2 linked regions of the Cellvibrio sp. PSBB006 genome follow. The protein of the gene in region 1 binds, or shares a complex with, the protein of each later gene. Links are inferred from orthologs where the notes say so. Each region holds a gene or a part of one and is shown on either strand. Other genes may lie near its edges. The genes, in order: smc and CBR65_RS02695.

Region 1 (8,519 bases):
AAGAGTGGTGTCCTCCATCTCTGCCGGCAGCGGCTGTATAAACCTCCGTACGCGCTGTCGGGCAGAAAATCCTGCGAAAAACACGTTTTGTCTGTGAAACAACCCCGAAGGCGGGGTGTAAAGCGCAGTGCAAGTGTGTAGAATTCTGGCCTTTATGCGGTTGTTGGACTGATCCTTTAGACTGCTCAAAAAATATAACGAAATCAAATAGCTAGCTCGTTGCTTTCACACGGCGATGAAGATCTACCGAGGTTTCGTCAAGTTTGGCTGTTAGCGCCATTTTTTTAAGCAAATTTGATTACAAGAGCGACACGGACATATGCGGCTAAAGTGCATCAAGCTGGCAGGCTTTAAATCCTTCGTTGACCCGACGACGGTTAACTTTCCCAGCAATCTTTGCGCGGTGGTAGGCCCTAACGGTTGTGGCAAATCCAATATTATCGACGCCGTGCGTTGGGTAATGGGTGAATCTTCCGCGAAGAATCTGCGCGGCGAAAACATGACCGACGTTATCTTCAATGGGTCCAGTGGTCGCAAGCCCATCGGCCAGGCCTCCATTGAATTGGTGTTTGACAATAGCGACGGGACTCTCCTCGGCGAATACGCCAGCTTCACCGAAATATCGATCAAACGTAAAGTGACCCGCGACGGGCAAAACCTTTACTATCTCAACGGCGCCAAATGCCGCCGCCGCGATATCACCGACATCTTCCTCGGCACCGGTCTCGGTCCGCGCAGTTACGCCATCATCGAACAGGGCATGATCTCTCGCTTGATTGAAGCCAAGCCGGAAGATCTGCGGGTTTACATCGAAGAAGCGGCAGGCATCTCCAAATACAAGGAGCGTCGCCGTGATACGGAAAACCGTATTCGCCGAACCATGGAAAACCTTGAGCGCCTGACGGACATTCGCGATGAGTTGGAGCGGCAATTGTCCCGCCTGCAGCGTCAGGCCCAGGCGGCTGAAAAATATACTGAATACAAAAAAGAAGAGCGCTTGCTGAAAGCCCAGGTCCAGGCGCTTAAATACCAGCAGCTGGATCAGCAGGCCAAGGTCAAGCAAGAAGCTATCCGGGATCTGGAACTGCGTATGGAGTCGTTCATCACCAATCAGGTGAATAAAGATACCCAGATCGAAAAATATCGCGCGCAGTACACGGAGCTGGGCGACAAATTCAATGAAGTCCAGGGCCGCTACTATGCTATCGGCGCGGACATCGCACGACTGGAGCAAAGCATTCAGCATGCCCAGGAGCGTTCCCGCCAACTGCAAACTGACCTCGACCAGACCAACCGCGACTGTAAGGAAGCGGAAGAAAGTCTGCTGATCGATGCGCAAAAGGCGGAAGCCTGGGAAGCTGAACTGCTGGAACTGGAGCCGGAACTGGAACTGGTCAAGGCCGCTGAAGAAAGCTCCGGCGATGTACTTTTGGCTTCCGAAGAGGCCATGCAGCGCTGGCAAAACGAGTGGGATGCATTCAACCAGCGCGCGGCCGAGCCGCGTCAGAAAGCGGAAGTGCAGCAATCCCGCATTCAACACCTGGAGCAGGTGCAACAGCGCCTGTTGCAGCGCATTGAAAAGCTCAAAGACGAAAAAGCCAATCTGGTCGATGGCTCTGAGGATGACGAGATCGGTCAACTGACTGAGCAATTGGCAGAGTTGGACCTGGCTGCCGATGAGAAACGCAGCCGTGTTGATGCCCTGACCGAGCAACTCGATCAGCAGCGTAACGACAATAATCGCTTTACTAATGAACTCGATCAGGTGCGCAGCAAACTGCAAAGCATGCGCGGCCGCCATGCTTCGTTAGAAGCGCTGCAACAGGCAGCGCTCGGTGAGAAAAACAAAGCCGTTACCCAATGGCTGGAGACCCAACAGCTACTGAACCAGCCGCGCCTTGCCGAAACCCTCAAGGTAGCTGATGGCTGGGATACTGCCCTGGAAACGGTATTGGGCAATACCTTGCAAGCGGTATGTGTCGACAACCTGGATGCGGTCAAGGATGTGCTGGGTAATCTTACCCAGGGCGAACTTGTGCTGTTTGATACCCAGGCCAGCGTCGCCAGCAGCAACGCAAGCAAGGGTAATTTATTGAGCGCCAAGGTCACAGCACCCTGGGATGTGGCCGGTCTGCTGGATGGCATCTATGCGGCGGACGACCTCGTCGCTGCCTTGCAATTGCGTTCGCAACTGTCCGCCCACGAGTCCGTCATCACCAAAGATGGCATCTGGCTCGGTCCACATTGGTTGCGTGTCGCGCGCGACAGTGATGCCAGCTCCGGTGTCATTGCCCGGCGTCAGGAGCTGGAAGAGTTAAACGCGGCCATTGCGGAGGCGGAGGAGCAGGTTGACTCCCTCAGTCAACAATTGGAGCAGGGTCGCGAGTCGCTCAAGCACATTGAACAACAACGGGAAACCCTGCGTCGCGAAGCAGAAGAGCAGGGCCGTCGCTATGGTGAAGTGCGTTCGCAATTGAGTGCCAAGCAAGTGCGCCTGGAGCAGATCAACATGCGGCGCGAGCGTGCCGAGGCGGAAATCCGCGAAGCGCGCGAGCAAATGGAACAGGAAGCCGAACATTTATCCGAAGCGCGGATGATCCTCAGCGAAGCCATCGAGATGATGGAGCAGGACACGGATCAGCGCGAGAAATTGCTGCAAGAGCGCGATAATATTCGTAGCGGTCTGGATCAGGCGCGGCAGCGTGCCCGTCACGACAAAGACAAAGCCCATGAGCTGGCCATGCGCTATCAGTCGGTAAAAACCCAACTCGATAGCATTCGCTTGGGTATTGGTCGCCTGCGTGAGCAGACAGCGCGGTTGCAGGAACGGCGCGAGCAACTCACCTTATCCCTGAGCGATAACCGCGATCCTATCGAAGAATACAAACTTGAGTTGGAGGCTTGTCTCTCCAAACGTTTGTCAGTGGAAGCGGCATTGACAGAAGCGCGCCGCGAACTGGAGACGGTTGAGCATGAGCTGCGCAATGTTGAACAGGCGCGCAACCGGGCAGAGCAGGAAGTACAGGCTGTGCGTTCGCACCTGGAGCAGGAGCGTCTTGCTGCACAAATGTTTGAGGTTCAGCGTGCGGGTATTGCCCAACAACTGGAAGAAGATAATCTCGACCTCCAACAACTTCTAGCAGAGATGCCTGAAGGTTCCGAGATCAAACCACTGGAAGAAGAACTTGAAAGTGTTGCGGGCAGAATCAATCGTCTGGGCCCGATTAATCTTGCGGCTATCGACGAATACAAAACGGAATCCGAGCGTAAGAATTATCTGGATGCACAGAATGCCGATTTGATGGAGGCACTGGAAACTCTGGAAAACGCGATCAAACGTATTGATCGTGAAACCCGCACCCGCTTCAAGGAAACCTTTGACCAGGTCAACAAAAGTTTGCAGGAACTGTTTCCCAAAGTGTTCGGCGGCGGCCATGCCTACCTGGAACTTACCGGAGAGGATTTACTCGATACCGGTATTGCGATCATGGCGCGCCCGCCAGGCAAACGTAATAGCACCATTCATTTGCTTTCCGGTGGAGAAAAAGCACTCACGGCTATTGCGCTGGTTTTCTCCATCTTCCGCCTGAACCCGGCACCTTTCTGTATGCTGGACGAAGTGGACGCACCTCTGGATGACGCCAACGTCGGTCGCTACGCGCGTATGGTTGAAGAGATGTCTGAACACGTGCAATTTATTTACATCACGCATAACAAGATTGCGATGGAGATGGCCCACCAGCTGATGGGTGTCACCATGCATGAACCCGGTGTTTCGCGTCTGGTTACCGTGGACGTTGACGAGGCGGCAGAACTGGCAGCTATATAACAGCTGCCGGGATTCCACCAGAACCAGTTGCGATTTTATAGATTGAATCTTATCAACGGATAACATCATGCAAGAATGGGTAACCGTCATCATTGTGCTTCTCATCCTCGCGATTTTGCTGGATGGTGTACGGCGCATGCGAATCAATCAGCGGGATAAAATTCGTATGTCCCGCTCCATCCACAAACAGGGCGGCGCTGAAGCAACCAAAGAATACACCAGTGAATTGCCTAACGGCGGTGCCCGTGTTGTGGGTTATCGTGAAGTACCGCAAGGCTCTACTGTTCGCCCACCGCGCAAGCCAGCTGTCCCCGCTAATGCGACGCGTGAGCAACGTCGCGCGCCGGAACAAACCCGACTGAATCTTGATGAAGCTGTGCCCTTGCTGATGGAATCCGTATCCGAAGATGTCCTGATGCGCGATCAAAAAGACGAGCAGGATGCGGTTGCGAAAGTACGTTCAGATAATCAGCGCATCAGTGATCAGCAGCGTATCGAGCCAACATTTTCCGCGCTCGATGGCGAAGAACCCTATGGCAGTGCCACTAATAGCAACTCTCGCACCGCGCAATCTCATCACGATGACGATCATGACGATTATCACTTTGCCGAACGCGGTAGCGAAAGCGATGAACTGGACTACATTGAAACAGATAATCGCGAAGATGACGAATATCCCGACGAGCATGATGCTGAAACAGATGATGTCGATGATGATTACGCCGATGACTACGACGGCGAAGATTATGATGGCGAAGACTACGACGATGACGACGATTATGATGAGGACTACGATGAGTCTGAGGAGGCCCCGGTTTCAACCCAGCCTCCTCAAGAACCGGAAGAAGTCCTGATCATCAATGTGATGTCGATGAAAGGCGAGTTTTTTAATGGTGCGGCACTGTTGGACATCATCCTTAAATGCGGCATGCGCTATGGCGATATGAATATTTTCCATCGCTACAGTGACAATAAAGGCGAGGGCGCCTTGTTATTCAGCATGGCGAATATGGTCAAACCCGGCACCTTCGATCTTGATGCGATGGACAACTTTGAAACACCGGGAGTCAGTCTATTCATGACCTTGCCGATCAATGCCGACAGCATGGCATCTTTTGATTTAATGGCGGATACGGCGCGCGCTATCGCCGAAACCCTCGGCGGTGAACTTAAAGATGAACAGCGCAGTGTTATGACACGGCAAACTATCGAACACTGCCGGCAACGCATTCGCGATTATGAACTGAAAAAACTGTCGCGCAGTCGCCACTAAGCCGACAGCTTTTATTGCACAAGGATGTGTGAAAAACCTTTTGTACAGCCTCTCGGAAGCGCACTACCCATGTCGACACCCGCTCCCAATATTGTCACTGAAGCCGAGCAATTGCGCGCAGAGATTCACGACCACAATTATCGCTACTACGCCCTTGATGAGCCGCAAGTGCCGGATGCGGAATATGACCGCCTGATGCTGCGCCTGCGTGAAATCGAAAGCCAATACCCACAACTGATTACGCCAGATTCACCCACACAACGGGTTGGGGCGGCGCCACTCAGTGCCTTCGCGACTGTACAGCATGAAATGCCCATGTTGTCTCTCGATAACGCGTTCAGTGATGAAGAACTCATCAACTTTAATCGCCGGATTCAGGAGCGGTTAAAGCATACCGATCACATCGAATTTGCCTGTGAAGTCAAGCTGGATGGCATTGCCGTCAGCCTGTTGTATCGCGATGGCATCCTCGTGCGCGGCGCAACGCGCGGCGATGGCGCACGCGGCGAAGACATTACCCAGAATGTGCGTACGATTGATTCCATTCCGCTACGGTTACGCGGCACAGGTTTTCCTTCAGTACTGGAAGTGCGCGGCGAGATTTACATGCCCAAATCCGGTTTTGAAAAAATGAACAACCAGGCGCGGGAGAAAGGTGAAAAACTTTTTGTGAATCCGCGCAATGCCGCAGCGGGAAGCCTGCGTCAATTGGACCCGCGTATTACGGCATCCCGCCCGCTGGAAATGTGTGCCTACAGCGTCGGACTTGTCGACGGCGTGCCGGCTGAACATCCCTGGCCAACCCGCCACAGCGATATTCTTTATGCGTTACGCGACTGGGGTTTCCTGATCAACCGTGAAATGGTCGTGGCAAAAGATATCGATGAATGTATTGCGTATTACCGCAAGATTCAGGATAAACGCATGTCGTTGACCTACGACATTGACGGTATTGTCTTTAAAGTTAATCAGCGTGAGCTGCAAGAAAAATTAGGTTTTATCTCCCGCGCGCCGCGCTGGGCCATTGCCTATAAATTTCCTGCCCAGGAAGAAATGACCCAGTTGCTTGATGTGGAATTCCAGGTAGGGCGCACCGGGGCAGTGACACCTGTAGCCCGCTTGCAACCCGTGTTTGTCGGTGGCGTAACCGTATCCAATGCGACCTTGCACAATCGTGATGAGATCCAGCGACTGGGTTTGAAGATCGGTGATACGGTGATTGTGCGCCGTGCCGGTGATGTGATTCCGCAAATCGTCGGTATTGTCGACACCAAACGTCCCGAAAACGCGCGCGACGTTGTCTTTCCAGACCATTGCCCGGTGTGTGGCTCGCCGGTTGAAACGGTGCCTGGCGAAGCTGTGGCTCGTTGTGATGGTGGTTTGATTTGTCCGGCACAACGCAAAGAAGCGATCAAGCATTTTGCTTCGCGCAAAGCCATGGATGTCGAAGGGCTGGGCGACAAACTGGTCGAGCAATTGGTGGATCAGGGCTATATCAAAGCGGTTGCGGACCTGTATCAGCTGACGCGCGAGCAACTCGCTGGCCTGGAGCGGATGGGTGAAAAATCAGCCGATAATTTATTAAATGCATTGGAAAAAAGTAAGCAAACCACGCTGGAAAAATTTATCTATGCGTTGGGCATTCGTGAAGTCGGTGAAGCAACCGCACGTAATCTCGCGTTACATTTTGGCAACTACGCTGCTTTATCAAATGCCACGGAAGATGCTCTGCAAGAAGTGGCGGATGTCGGCCCGGTGGTTGCTCATTTTGTGGCAGAATTTTTCCAGCAGGAACACAACCGTGAGGCCGTTACTGCTCTAAAAGCGGCGGGTGTAACCTGGGAAGATCGCGATCAGCCGGTGAATACCGCTGATTTGCCACTGAAAGGTTTAACCTACGTATTGACCGGTACCTTGGAAGCCATGAGTCGCGATGATGCAAAGGCACATCTGTTGGCATTGGGAGCCAAGGTCGCGGGCAGCGTATCGGCGAAAACAGATTACGTGGTGGCGGGGCCCGGCGCTGGCTCCAAATTGCAAAAAGCAGAAGAATTGAATATCCCGGTACTGGACGAGGCGGGTTTACTCGCCCTATTACAACAACACCAACGGGCGGTCTGATGCATATCAAAACGATTTTGGTTGGGCTCTTGGTTATCAGCGGCTTTTTACTGGGCGGTTGCGCTAACGTGCCGCCGGCAAAACCCAATAATATTTGCGATATCTTTGACGATAAGTCGGATTGGTACAAATACGCACGCAAGTCGGAAAAACGCTGGGGCTCCACCATTCCGGTGATGATGGCCATCATGTATCAGGAATCGCAGTTTGTGCACAATGCGCGGACTAAACGCACGAAAATCCTGTGGGTGATTCCTGGGCCACGTAAAAGCAGTGCCTTCGGTTATGCGCAGGTGAAAAACGAAACCTGGTACGAATACCAAAAAAGCAGCGGCAATAACTGGTCGCGCCGCGATCGCTATCAGGATGCTGTTGATTTTATCGGCTGGTACAACGCGCAAAGTCAAAAACGCAGCAAAATCCGTTTGAATGACGCTTACAATCTTTATCTGGCGTATCACGAAGGGCACGGCGGTTTTAATCGCGGAACCTACAAGAAAAAAACCTGGTTACGTAACACCGCCCAGCAAGTCGCCAATCGCGCCGCCATGTACTCGCGTCAATTACCGCAGTGTGAGGGTCGCTTGAAGGGCCCCTGGTGGTGGCCGTTTTAACGTTGTTAATAGATAGATGTTCGTTGATAGCACTTCATTGGAGCTTCTATGGATCAAGAGTCAATTGTGTATGGTTGTATCAAAGACGGTTCACCTTTGATGGGTAATGCTGAGCGCATTCGCATTAATCGTGAGGCCATGTTGTCCTTACCTCATGCGGATGAATGGCCATTTTTATCGCAGGAAATGTTTTCCATTCCACAGATCGAAATGCCGACCAGCAGTTATCAAACGGAGGTCATGCATTTCGGTGCTTCCTATAAAGCGGTGGAGTATGAGTGGGATCAGTGGATCGCTCAATTTGAATCCCTGCTGAGCAGGATGTACTGGGTGTCTGCCACGGTGCATCTGGAAACCGAATTGTCGGGCACCCATACCTTTACCTGGGAATCGCAAAGCAGTTATCACAAACCCGGCTCCGGCGATATGCGGGTACGCTGTGAATGGAGCCACGAGGGTTCGTTAAGTTTTTAATTTTAGGTAGAACGCATCATGACTGAAAAAAACCGGTTCACGCCCGAATTTCGTTTTCGTCGTTTACGCCAGTCGACCGCTGTGCGGCAACTGGTGCGTGAAACGCAGTTGACGATGAACGACTTTATCCTGCCGATATTTGTGGAGGAGGGCATTAGTGAACCGGTGGCTATCTCCAGTATGCCGGGCGTGGTGCGTTACCCCGAAG
Region 2 (11,549 bases), 470 kb from region 1 along the record:
CACCCCAGTCCGAGCTGTATTGGCGAGGACTGGTATTCTCCCATTTCGACGGGCGCCGCTGGTCGCAGTCGAACGCTCAGATATCCCGCGCCAACATTAACTGGCAGGAACAGGAGCGGGCTGATTGGCGCGATGAGCTGCGGTATGAGGGGAGAGAGTATCGTTATCAAGTCATTATCGAGCCAACACAGCAACCCTGGTTGCTTTCCTTGACGGCACCTCAGCAATGGGACAGTGAGGCGGGATTAACCCAAGAACTAAACCTGCAACGCAAAAGGCCTATTACCCAACGTATCCAGTATCGCATCACATCGTCTTTGGCTTTCAGCTACCAAGCGGATCAATTGGAGGATTGGCAACGACGGCAAGCGCTGCAATTACCTGGTGGTAGTAACCCGCGTACCCGGGAAATTGCCGAACAATGGCAACGGGAGGCAGGTTCGGCGGAAGCTCTGATTGAGCGGTTACTACAGCATTACAATGCCAGCTTTCGTTATACCCTTCAGCCTCCCATCCTTGGCCAGGAAAGTGTGGATGAGTTTCTTTGGCAGACTCAGAAGGGTTTTTGCGAACACTTTGCCAGTAGTTTTGTATTCTTTATGCGCGCCGCCGGTATACCCGCTCGAGTTGTCGTGGGGTACCAAGGCGGTGAATACAATCCCCTGGAGAATTATTACGCCGTGCGTCAGCGTGAGGCGCATGCCTGGAGCGAGGTATGGTTGCCGGGACGCGGCTGGGTCAGGATTGATCCGACGGCAGCCGTGGCGCCTGAACGCATAGAGCAGGGGGTAGATTTTTCATTAGAGGAAGAAGATATCCAACTACTCGACAATTCCTTCGTGAGCGGGATTTCGCTACTCAATACCCTGCGCTTGCGGTGGGAGGGTTTTAATTATCTCTGGAGCCGCTGGGTTCTGGGATACAACGCTGAAACACAGGGCGCATTCCTTGAGCGCTTGCTCGGTGGTATGGATATCTGGCGCATTGCGTTGTTTGTTTTGGTGGCGGGTGCACTGATCATCGGTGCCATTATGCTGTTTCTGTTGTGGGGGCAGCGCAAGCGGTACCATTATCCAGCAGATCGTTACTATCAACGCTTTTGTAATAAGTTGGCCCGTTCCGGGTTCTCCCGGCAGCCGGGCGAAGCACCGCGAGATTTTGCGCAGCGGGTGTCGCAGCAGCGACCAGATTTATCGACACCTTTGTATACCATCACCGAACTTTACGAATGGGCCAGCTATGCGGGCAATCAAGCTGCATTGGTTGATCTTAAGCGTGCCGTTACACGTTTTGTGGTTCGACCCGGCCTTTCCTCCTGATTCACCATAATGGGCATCAACAGGGCGCATGCACACTTGCTTGCGCATATATTGTGCTTCTTATTATTGATGTGCATTTTTATTGTGCATTCATATGGATAGCTGTCTTATTTTGGTGCGATCCTGGGGCCGTTATTCATCCTCGTATCTTGCAAGTCTTTGAATTTAAATAAATTATTGATTTGGCGTAATTCTTGCTGAGCCGAATTATCTGCACAAAACTGTTGCGGAATTATGAGGTTTGCACCTCGTTTAACCAAAATATCAATCGATAAAACCCATTTGTTGACAACTTGTCAGGTTATTCAACCTTATCGCTATCGTTGGTGATTCAAAGTGGGGCATTTATGGTGATCTTACAGCTCGCTGCTAGCAGATGAGCATACAACTATAAGGAGTGATCATGAAAAACGTCGCCCGTGCGCTTTTCTCTTTCTCAACCCTCGCCGCCATCCTCATGGCTGCTCCCGCCGCCTGGGCTCTGGACGGCGTTGACGGGGCCAACACGGCCTGGATACTCACTGCCACCGCTCTGGTGTTATTCATGACCTTGCCCGGCCTGTCATTGTTTTACGGTGGTCTGGTGCGGGTCAGAAACGTGTTATCTGTATTAATGCAATGTTTTGCCATCGCCTGCTTGATGTCGTTGTTGTGGATGATTGCCGGCTATAGCCTCAGTTTCGGTGATGGCAACGCTTATATCGGTGACTTCAGCAAAGTATTTCTGGCTTCGGTCGGTGAGGATGCCTTGTGGGGCGACATTCCCGAGAGTCTATTCGCCACCTTTCAAATGACCTTTGCCATTATTACGCCGGCATTGATCGTGGGCGCCTTTGCCGAGCGCATGAAGTTTTCTTCCATGTTGCTGTTTTCCGCGCTCTGGTTATTCGCCGTGTATGTACCGGTATGCCATTGGGTGTGGAGCGGTAATGGCTGGCTATTCAATATGGGGCTGCTGGATTTTGCCGGTGGTACGGTGGTGCATATTACTGCTGGTGTCGCCGCCCTGGTGGCAGCGCTGGTTATGGGTAATCGCAGCGGCTTTCCGACGACGCCCATGCCACCGCATAACATGACCATGACCGTCACTGGCGCAGGCATGCTCTGGGTCGGTTGGTTTGGTTTTAACGCGGGCAGTGCACTGGCAGCGAATGGCAATGCCACCATGGCGATGCTGGTCACACATATCTCCGCAGCGGCCGGCTCCCTGGCCTGGATGACCATCGAATGGATCAAATTCCGTAAGCCCAGCGTCCTGGGTATTGTGACCGGCATGGTCGCTGGTTTGGGAACCATCACCCCGGCCTCGGGTTATGTTGGCCCGGGCGGTGCTTTGATTATCGGTTTGTGTGCCGGTGTGGTGTGTTTCTTTATGACGCAATTGATCAAGCGTGTGTGGAAGATCGACGATTCGCTCGATGTGTTTCCAGTCCACGGTGTCGGCGGTGTTCTGGGGACTATCCTGGCTGGCATATTTGCTTCTACCGAACTGGGTGTATTCAGCGGCCAAGGTTTTGCGGAAGGAATTAACAGCATCGGTGAACAATTGGGCGTTCAGTTTATCGGCGTGATCGTCACTTTTGTTTATACCGCTGTGGTCACCTATATTTTGCTGAAGATCACGGGTGTATTGACCGCTGGTTTACGAGTAACCAAAGAAGAAGAGATGGTGGGGCTCGATATCAGCTTGCACGAAGAGGATGGTTATAAGCTTTAATACAGGCGCATAAAAAAACGCCATGGCAGCCGGCGGTTGTCATGGCGTTTTGTTTTCCGGGGATCGCATTCTCATTAGCGAAAAGCAATCAATGCTGCCGTCACGGCAACATTCAGGGATTCCACGCCGTTATTCATCGGAATGCGCACGCGCTGGTTGCAGAGTTTTTCAACCTCTTGCGATACACCTTCAGTCTCATTGCCTAATACATAAATACACGCGCTCTTCGGGTGAAAGTCTTTCAGGGTCTCAGACGCATGGGATGAGAGGCAACAGATATCCACGCCGCGTTGTTGAAAATCCTTGAGCGCACTTGCCAGGCTATTACAACGCAATATCGGCGCACGAAACAAGGTGCCGGCACTGGCTTTGATGACCAGTGGGTCAATCTGCGCACTGCCTTTTTGTGGCAATAAAATGCCATTGATATTTCCCGCGCAGGCTGAGCGGATAATCATGCCCAGATTCTGCGGGTTATTGACGCCGTCCAGTGCCAGTAAGGTGAAAGACGTTGATGGGCTTTCCTTGATAAATGCTTCGTAGGTTTTGTAGCCGCGCAGTTCCAGATCAGCTGCTACGCCCTGATCCTGTTTCGCATTTTTGGATATACGCGATAGCGCTGCGCGCGAGTGATAAACAATCTCAGCGCCTTTTTCCTGCGCTATAGCGATGATGTCATCAAGAATATCTGCCGACTTATTGCTGTCTGCCAAATGCAGACGATAAATGCCTACCGCTGGGTCTTGTAAGGCTTCAAGCACAGGCTTGCGGCCGTATACGGTGAGCAGATTTTCAAAAAAACGTTTTTTGTCGCGGTAGGTTTCGCTATCGGTTTTGTTCATGGAGGCTATAGGGGTGTAAGTGATCGGGATGCGGATTATATCCCGATCAGGGTGTGTGACGTGAAAGATTCAGCAGCGCTTTTGTTCTTGCAGCGATTCTTATTTTAAAACAGGTTAATCAATACCGCACATAGCGCGCTTCATCGTTGTGCATTAACGCGTGCAAAATTAATCGTCGATTGATAAGACCCACCAGTTTGCCATTGACTACCACCGGGTAGTTTTTAGGTTTGTTCAACAACATGGTTTCAGCTATTTCAAGAATTGACGTGTCCGGTGTGACGGTCAGAACATCCTTGCGCATGATGCTGGTGACGGGGGGCGGCTCATCACAGAAAAACGCGCTATTAAGCATCTCCTTTATGCAATCCTGTTCTGACACGAAGCCAACAACTTGCCGGTTTGCATCAATAACCGGCGCGCCGGTGAGGTTGTTGGTGAGCAGGTGATCAACGACTTGTTCTACATTGGCGGAGACGAGAATGGCGTGCGCATTATGCTGCATATAATCTTTGACAAGAATGGATGGCATTGCGTGATCCTCCACTGAGTACTCAGTTAAAAGCTTAGACCACAACCGCGTACATTTCCGCCGTAATTCAAGTCTTTGTTATACGTCCTCACATAATGTTTTGTAGGCACGCACGGCTTTGTCCAATCCCATCGCGATGGCGTCGACAGTTAATGCGTGGCCGATAGACACTTCCAGCAAGTCAGGGACCATTCGAAACATGGGCAGGTTTTGCAGATTCAGGTCATGTCCGGCATTCAGGCCGATACCGATTTTTTGTGCGTGAACAGCGGCATCAAAATAGCGTTTGAAAAGCACGTCGAATTCAGCATCTTGATGCTTGAATGCTTCGGCATAAGGGCCGGTGTACAACTCGATACGGTCTGCACCTATATCCTTGGCCAAACTGATTTGGTCGATGTCCGGGTCCATAAACAGGCTGACACGTACCCCGATGTCCTGCAATTCCCGGATCAAAGGGCGCAATTGCGCGCCGGACCTATGCAAATCAAAACCGTGATCTGAAGTTAATTGATCATTGTTATCGGGTACCAGCGTGCATTGGTGTGGTCGCGTATCACGCACCAATTTAATAAAGCCAGGAAAGCTTCCCATCGATTCCGCGTAAGGATTACCTTCGATATTAAATTCGATGGTGCCTTTGTCGCGTACCAGTTCTGACAACACATAGACATCGCCGGGACGAATGTGTCGTTGGTCCGGGCGCGGGTGAACCGTCAGGCCGTCAGCACCAGCGGCGAGACAGATCTCGGCATGACTCACCAGGTCGGGGTAATTGCCCGGACGAGAGTTACGAATTAAGGCAATCTTATTCAGGTTAACGCTTAATGCTGTGCGGCTCATGAGCGTGGCACCAGCGCGTCACTGACATTGTTGTTTTTCAGTGGGTCTTTCCTTTCCGTTTGACCTGTTGCACTTTGATTGCTTTTGTCCAGGCGCGTAGCGCTGAGGATGCGCACTGCATAATTGGGCGCGTCGGGAAAAGCGCGGAACATCCCGCGTGGCTCAGCCACAATTTTTTCTACAACATCCATGCCTTCCACGACCTTACCGAAAACGGCGTAACCGGGTTTATTTTCTTTGGCATCCAATGAAGGATTGGCTCGCAGGTTAATAAAAAATTGCGAGGTGGCGCTGTCGGGATCGTTAGTGCGGGCCATTGACAGGGTTTTATAGTCGTTCTTTAAACCGTTATTGGATTCATTCTTTATTGGATCGCGGGTGGCTTTCCCCGCAAATTCAAAATTCATACCGCCGCCCTGAACCACAAAACCGGGAATGACGCGATGAAAGATGGTGCCGTCATAAAATTTACTGTCGACGTACGCAAGGAAATTTGCCACGGTGATCGGCGCTTCCTTCGGATAAAGTTCTATCACAATAGTGCCCAGATCGGTTTTTAAAGACACCTGAGGGTTTTGTTGTGCAGCCACCAGTGAAGACACCAGACTTAGCAGCAAAATTGCCATTGTTTTTTGCATAACCTTGTAACTCATTAGTAATCTCCACATCTCACATCAACGCCATTCTGACTGCCGCTTGCGTTTGCCCAGCGCTTGTAACAGGAAAGACAAAATGACCCCACAAATTAACAAGCCCGCACCATATACCCACTGGTTGTAGCGCTCAGCATCGCGCAATTGCTCGTTCTCCGCTTGCAATACATCCACTCGCGTTTGTAACAACTGATTATTTTCGTGGATACGCTGGTTTTCTTGCTCCAGATCCACTGCCGCAGCGGAGGTTTGACGCAGGCTCTCTGTGTTCTCTATTAGCGCTTGATATTCCTGCTGCAAGGTTTCATGTTCGACCTGTAATTGATCGTGTGCTTTTTGGCGTTCCAGAGCTTCTTTCGCCGAGGATGAGGCTTTAGCCAATTGGGCATTGACCCGCTCAAGCTTAATGGCCGCTGTCGGTTCATTAATCAGGTGCTGGGTACGAATCCAACCTTGTACCCCATCGGTTGTCTCCACCAATGCCCAGGCGTCATTGCTCGCGTCCTGTTCTTCGCGAACCAGACGCAAACGTGTTCCGCTGGTCAGCGCCGCCTTTACGACTTCCGTGTTGTTACTCATGCCGGCACGTAGCGGCACATACATCACGTCAGAAATGTAGCGCACATTGGCTTGCGCAAACACATTCAGTGAAACCACCACCGAGATCAGTGAGCAAATCAAAGCCAGGCGCATTGATGGCGGAATAAGCAGGTTTTTTTTCACGGCGATTCAGTTCCTGTTGTCAGCGAGGTGAAGATGATGTGTTATGGCAAAACTTTTTTAAACGGCTTGACGATAACCTTTTGGTAAACCCCGGCTGCTACATAGGGGTCGGCGGCGGCCCAGGCTTCGGCATCCTGTAAGGATGGAAATTCAGCCACAATCAAACTGCCACTAAAGCCGGCATCGCCGGGGTTATCGGAATCGATCAAGGGGTGTGGTCCAGCCAGTACAAGACGCCCGGCATCTTTAAGTGCTTGCAGGCGCGCAAGGTGATCCGGGCGCGCACTTTTGCGTAAAGCCAAACTGTCGGTAACGTCTTCGCTGATGATGGCGTAAAGCATGGTTGTTCCTTACATAAAAAATTAGTTGGCCGAAAAGAGTCAGTTGGCGCTGCCATCGTTGATAATGTCTTCGAGCGTCAGTTGGGTAAGCCGATGAATATTGCGGAACAGGTAATACATTGCTCCCATCATGAAGATGGTGACCGGCAGTGCAATAACTGGAAAGCTGAGCGCTGTCATCTTGCCCAGCTCCGCATTGAAGGCTTCGGTGCCTGGCGCACTGACCACCAACATCTTCGCCAGGATATAGTTCAGTGCGGATGATAAAAAGAACGAACCGGCGACCAGAAAGGAAGCGTTTTTCAAGGTTTTTTCGAAGGCTGCTTCGGTGCCGTTTTGCTTGAGCGCCGCCGCAATCTTGTCGACCTTCAGAACGGTGTCGTTGTAGAGAAAGGTTTTGACGAGAGGATAGGGTGTTTTAATCGAAATCAATGTCACAAGGCCGATCAGGCCGGGGATGGCGGCTTCCTTGATCGCAATATATTGCGGGTCCAGTTGCAGCAGGCTGATGCCGCCGGTAAGCAGCACGCTGATAAAACCCAGCGCTGAGAAAATATTAAATTTGCGATTGATGAAAAAGTCGCGCAAACCGTAAGTAATCGGAAAGGCGAGCGCAACCACCACGGCCCACTGTGTCCCCAAATGCTGTTCGCCGCTGAGTTTCATCAGGATCAAGGTGGGAATCACAATATTCAACAGAATATTGAACAGCAGGTTTTCTTTTTTCGGTTTGCGCGCGTTGGTTTTATCCGGCGAACCCGTGGTATTTGGAGAAGAGTTGTCGGAATTCACGGTATTTTCCACTTTGTTGTCAGAAACGGTTTCAGTCATTGTCATTACCGGTGTCATAATAGGTTGCGTCATAACAAGCTTTGTCCCTTGTTATTGACCTGATCCGCCTCCTGCTTCCATCCCTGTGTACCACTAGACGTGTAAGGAATTCGGTTTGATTTTTGATCTTCACTGTCACAGTAATCAGTCGGACGGTATTTTAAGCCCTGATGCCTTGTTGTCGAGGGCTAAAGCGAAAGGCGTCGACGTACTGGCGTTGACAGATCACGATACCATAGCCGGTTTGGCGAGCGCCCGGCAAGCGGCCAGTCAACAAGGTGTGCAGCTTATCAATGGAATCGAATTTTCCAGCCAGTGGGGCCGGAATGGCGCGCATATTGTGGGACTGGGTGTAGATACTGCAAGTTCCTCATTACGAGATGCCATTACCGCTCAACAGGATGCCCGTACCCAACGCGCGCTGGCGATTGCAGAACGCCTGCAAAAAGCCGGCTTTTCCGATGCGCTGGAGGGCGCGCAAACCTTGGCTGGTGATGCGTTGGTGGGGCGCCCTCATTTTGCCCAATGGTTAGTGAATATCGGTGCTGTAGCTAATATGAATGCGGCATTCAAGAAATATCTCGGTGCCGGAAAGCCTGCCGATGTGAAATATCAGTGGCCTGTGATGTCCACTGTTATTGAATGGATTCACGCTGCGGCAGGGGTTGCGGTGTTAGCGCACCCCTGCAAATATGATCTGACGCGAACCAAGATGTGCGCGCTGATCGGTGACTTTGCCGCTGCTGGGGGCGATGCGTTGGAAGTTATCAGCGGTCAACAGGCTGCCGGCGTCGCAGAGGATCTAGCGCGTATCGCTGAAGCGAATCAACTTTATGCATCTTGCGGCAGTGATTTTCATATGCCCGACCAACCCTGGCAGGAATTGGGCAATTTCGGTGTATTACCCACGCGTTGCCGCCCGGTATGGCAGCTGTTGGGATTTCAAGCGTAAGCTGCGTCAAGCAGCCGGCAAACACAATAGACAAGAAGAAATGTAAGGAGTAACTGTGGCGCAGTTTTTTCAGATTCACCCTGATAACCCGCAAGCCCGCCTGATCACTCAGGCGGTAGATATTATCCGTAAAGGTGGGTTGGTTGCCTATCCGACGGATTCTGCCTACGCGGTGGGCTGCCACATTGGCGACAAGATGGCGCTGGATCGCATCCGTGCTATGCGTCAACTCGATAAACATCACAACTTCACCCTGATGTGCCGCGACCTTTCAGAGCTGGCGACTTATGCCCGTGTTGATAATCGGGTTTTTCGGTTATTGAAAAACCATACGCCCGGACCTTATACCTTCATTCTGGAGGGCACCGCCGAAGTGCCACGTCGTTTGATGCACCCTAAACGCAAAACCATCGGATTGCGTGTTCCCGACAACAAGATTGCGCTGGCCTTGATGGAAGAGCTGGGCGAACCTCTGATGACCAGCAGCCTGCTCCTGCCCGGGGATGAATTTCCCCTGAGCGACCCTTACGACATTCGCGATACGCTGGAGCATCACGTTGAACTGGTTATTGATGGCGGCTATTGCGGCATAGAGCCCACCACCGTCATCGACCTGACCGGGGATACACCGGAACTGATTCGCCAGGGTAAAGGTGATTTCTCAGATTTCGCTGCTAATTAATTGATTTTAAATGCTTGTTAGGGATTTCCCGCGGTGCTGTCACCACTGCGTAATAATGGCTATAATGCCCCCCTCAATCCGCCCGGGGTGTGTAGTTTTTTGTCGTTTCGGGCGCTTCCGTGGTTAATGTGGATCTCTCTTTGTGAATAATCCTATCAGCGATACCCTCGACGAGGCTGGCGAAGTGACGACCGATTCGTCTTCCACGCCGCCTGCGCCCGAAGCGCAACCGGGAGATAGCCACGGAACTCCTCATCGCCCCAGTCAGGCTGAAATGCCTTTTGCCATGGTTCACGGCAAGGCCTATACCCAGTTACCTCAGGATCTCTACATCCCGCCGGATGCTCTTGAGGTTTTCCTCGAAGCCTTCGAGGGGCCATTGGATTTACTGCTCTATCTGATCCGGCGCCAGAACATCGATATCCTCGATATCAATGTCTCTGAAATCACCAGTCAATACATGGCCTATGTGGACCTCATGGAAGCGCACCAGTTTGAATTGGCTGCCGAATATCTGGTGATGGCAGCGATGTTGGCGGAAATTAAATCGCGCATGTTGCTGCCGCGTTCGGCGGAAGAAGAGGAAGAGGGTGAAGATCCCCGCGCTTCATTGATTCGCCGTTTGCAGGAATATGAGCGCTTCAAACAGGCTGCTGAAGATGTAGATAAGTTGCCGCGCATCGGACGCGATGTCTATCAGGCTACCGCCCAGGCACCGGACCGTAACCTTACGCGCCCGGAGCCGGATGTTGAATTGCAGGAACTCCTACTGGCACTGTCCGAGGTGCTGCGGCGTGCCGATATGTTTGAAAGTCACCATGTATCACGTGAAAAACTCTCCACCCGTGAACGTATGGCCCAGGTACTGGATAAACTGGCGCACAACCATTTTGTTCCTTTTGTCAGTCTGTTCAGGATTGAAGAAGGGCGCCTGGGGGTTGTGGTGACCTTCCTGGCGGTGATGGAATTAATCAAGGAATCGCTGGTAGAAATTGTACAGAGTGAATCTTTTGGACCAATACACGTAAAAGCTCGCATGTCATGACCATAGAAAATACTGACGAAATTACATCGGAACTCGACGAATTCGAGCCGGACAATGAAAACCTGGAAGAGAGCGGTCGCGAAGAAGATCGTGATGAGGACGTGGATGAAGGTAGCGAGGAAGACAGCCCCGCCGTCAACCCCCATTCGCTCTCCGTTGACCAGGAACAATTGCGCAAGATTATCGAAGGTGCGCTGCTCGCAGCAGGTCAGCCGCTGACCGTGGCGCGGCTGCTGGAATTATTTGATGAAAAAGTCGCACCCACCAAAGAAGAGGTATTGGCTGCTTTGCAGGCGATAGAAACCGCTTGTGAGGAGCGCGGCTTCGAGCTGAAAGAAGTCGCGTCCGGTTGGCGTTTCCAGGTGCGTGAGGGGCTTGCTCCCTGGGTCAATCGTATGTGGGAAGAGAAACCGCAAAAATACTCCCGTGCGCTGCTGGAAACCCTGTCGTTGATTGCCTATCGTCAACCGATTACCCGTGGTGATATTGAGGAAATTCGTGGTGTCGCGGTGAGTTCGCACATCATGAAAACATTGATGGAGCGTGAGTGGGTCAAGGTCGTCGGCCATCGCGATGTGCCGGGGCGGCCATCACTTTATGCCACCACACGCCAGTTTCTCGATTACTTCAACCTGAAAAGCCTGGAAGACCTGCCATCCTTAAGCGAAATTCGCGATCTGGATGAAATGAACCCCGTGCTCAATCTGGGTGGCGATGAGGAAGGATTAGGTGAGCCGGATACCGATGCGCCTATCCCGGATAACCCTGACGCTGCTACTGAAGACGCCGCAACCGAAGACAGTCTCGAAGAGTTTGTCGAAGGTGAAGATGCCTTTGAAGTGATTGAAGACTCGCCCCAGGACCTTGTCGATGACAAGGCGACGCTGAGCGACACAACAGACACCAACCCTGCGGCAGACGCCGCGAATGAGGACGAGGAGCCTCGCAACGACTAATCTTGTTGCACTAGCCTATGGTAAAAAATCCCCATCAAGATCCATCCGACAAGCCGCGCAAATCAGGTAAACCGGCAGCGTCCGATCGACCCGTAAACAGCAAGAAAACACGC

The links.
Region 2: the proteins of smc (region 1) and CBR65_RS02695 are in contact, whole or in part, in a crystal structure (PDB 3ZGX), measured with the Bacillus subtilis proteins. The link is inferred for Cellvibrio sp. PSBB006 from one-to-one orthologs.

What each region holds. Positions count from the first base shown.
Region 1 is NZ_CP021382.1:1,040,312-1,048,830, reverse strand. The notes cover bases 1-4,029. They hold smc (chromosome segregation protein SMC), read left to right. Parts: upstream 1-319; coding sequence 320-3,829; downstream 3,830-4,029. Other genes in these bases: zipA (cell division protein ZipA), read left to right, coding at 3,897-4,029. Outside these bases: more of zipA, read left to right, coding at 4,030-5,102; NAD-dependent DNA ligase LigA, read left to right, coding at 5,172-7,223; CBR65_RS04275 (transglycosylase SLT domain-containing protein), read left to right, coding at 7,223-7,837; CBR65_RS04270 (hypothetical protein), read left to right, coding at 7,886-8,311; hemB (porphobilinogen synthase), read left to right, coding at 8,330-8,519. UniProt on the Bacillus subtilis protein: Required for chromosome condensation and partitioning.
Region 2 is NZ_CP021382.1:568,157-579,705, forward strand. The notes cover bases 8,765-11,549. They hold CBR65_RS02695 (ScpA family protein), read left to right. Parts: upstream 8,765-9,619; coding sequence 9,620-10,480; downstream 10,481-11,549. Other genes in these bases: CBR65_RS02690 (L-threonylcarbamoyladenylate synthase), read left to right, coding at 8,809-9,435; scpB (SMC-Scp complex subunit ScpB), read left to right, coding at 10,477-11,436. In the rest of the region: CBR65_RS02640 (DUF3488 and transglutaminase-like domain-containing protein), read left to right, coding at 1-1,319; CBR65_RS02645 (ammonium transporter), read left to right, coding at 1,723-3,036; CBR65_RS02650 (RNA methyltransferase), read right to left, coding at 3,111-3,878; CBR65_RS02655 (CBS domain-containing protein), read right to left, coding at 3,997-4,410; CBR65_RS02660 (pyridoxine 5'-phosphate synthase), read right to left, coding at 4,489-5,253; CBR65_RS02665 (peptidylprolyl isomerase), read right to left, coding at 5,250-5,891; CBR65_RS02670 (TIGR04211 family SH3 domain-containing protein), read right to left, coding at 5,928-6,629; CBR65_RS02675 (YciI family protein), read right to left, coding at 6,671-6,970; CBR65_RS02680 (VC0807 family protein), read right to left, coding at 7,010-7,834; CBR65_RS02685 (PHP domain-containing protein), read left to right, coding at 7,917-8,753. UniProt on the Bacillus subtilis protein: Participates in chromosomal partition during cell division. May act via the formation of a condensin-like complex containing Smc and ScpB that pull DNA away from mid-cell into both cell halves.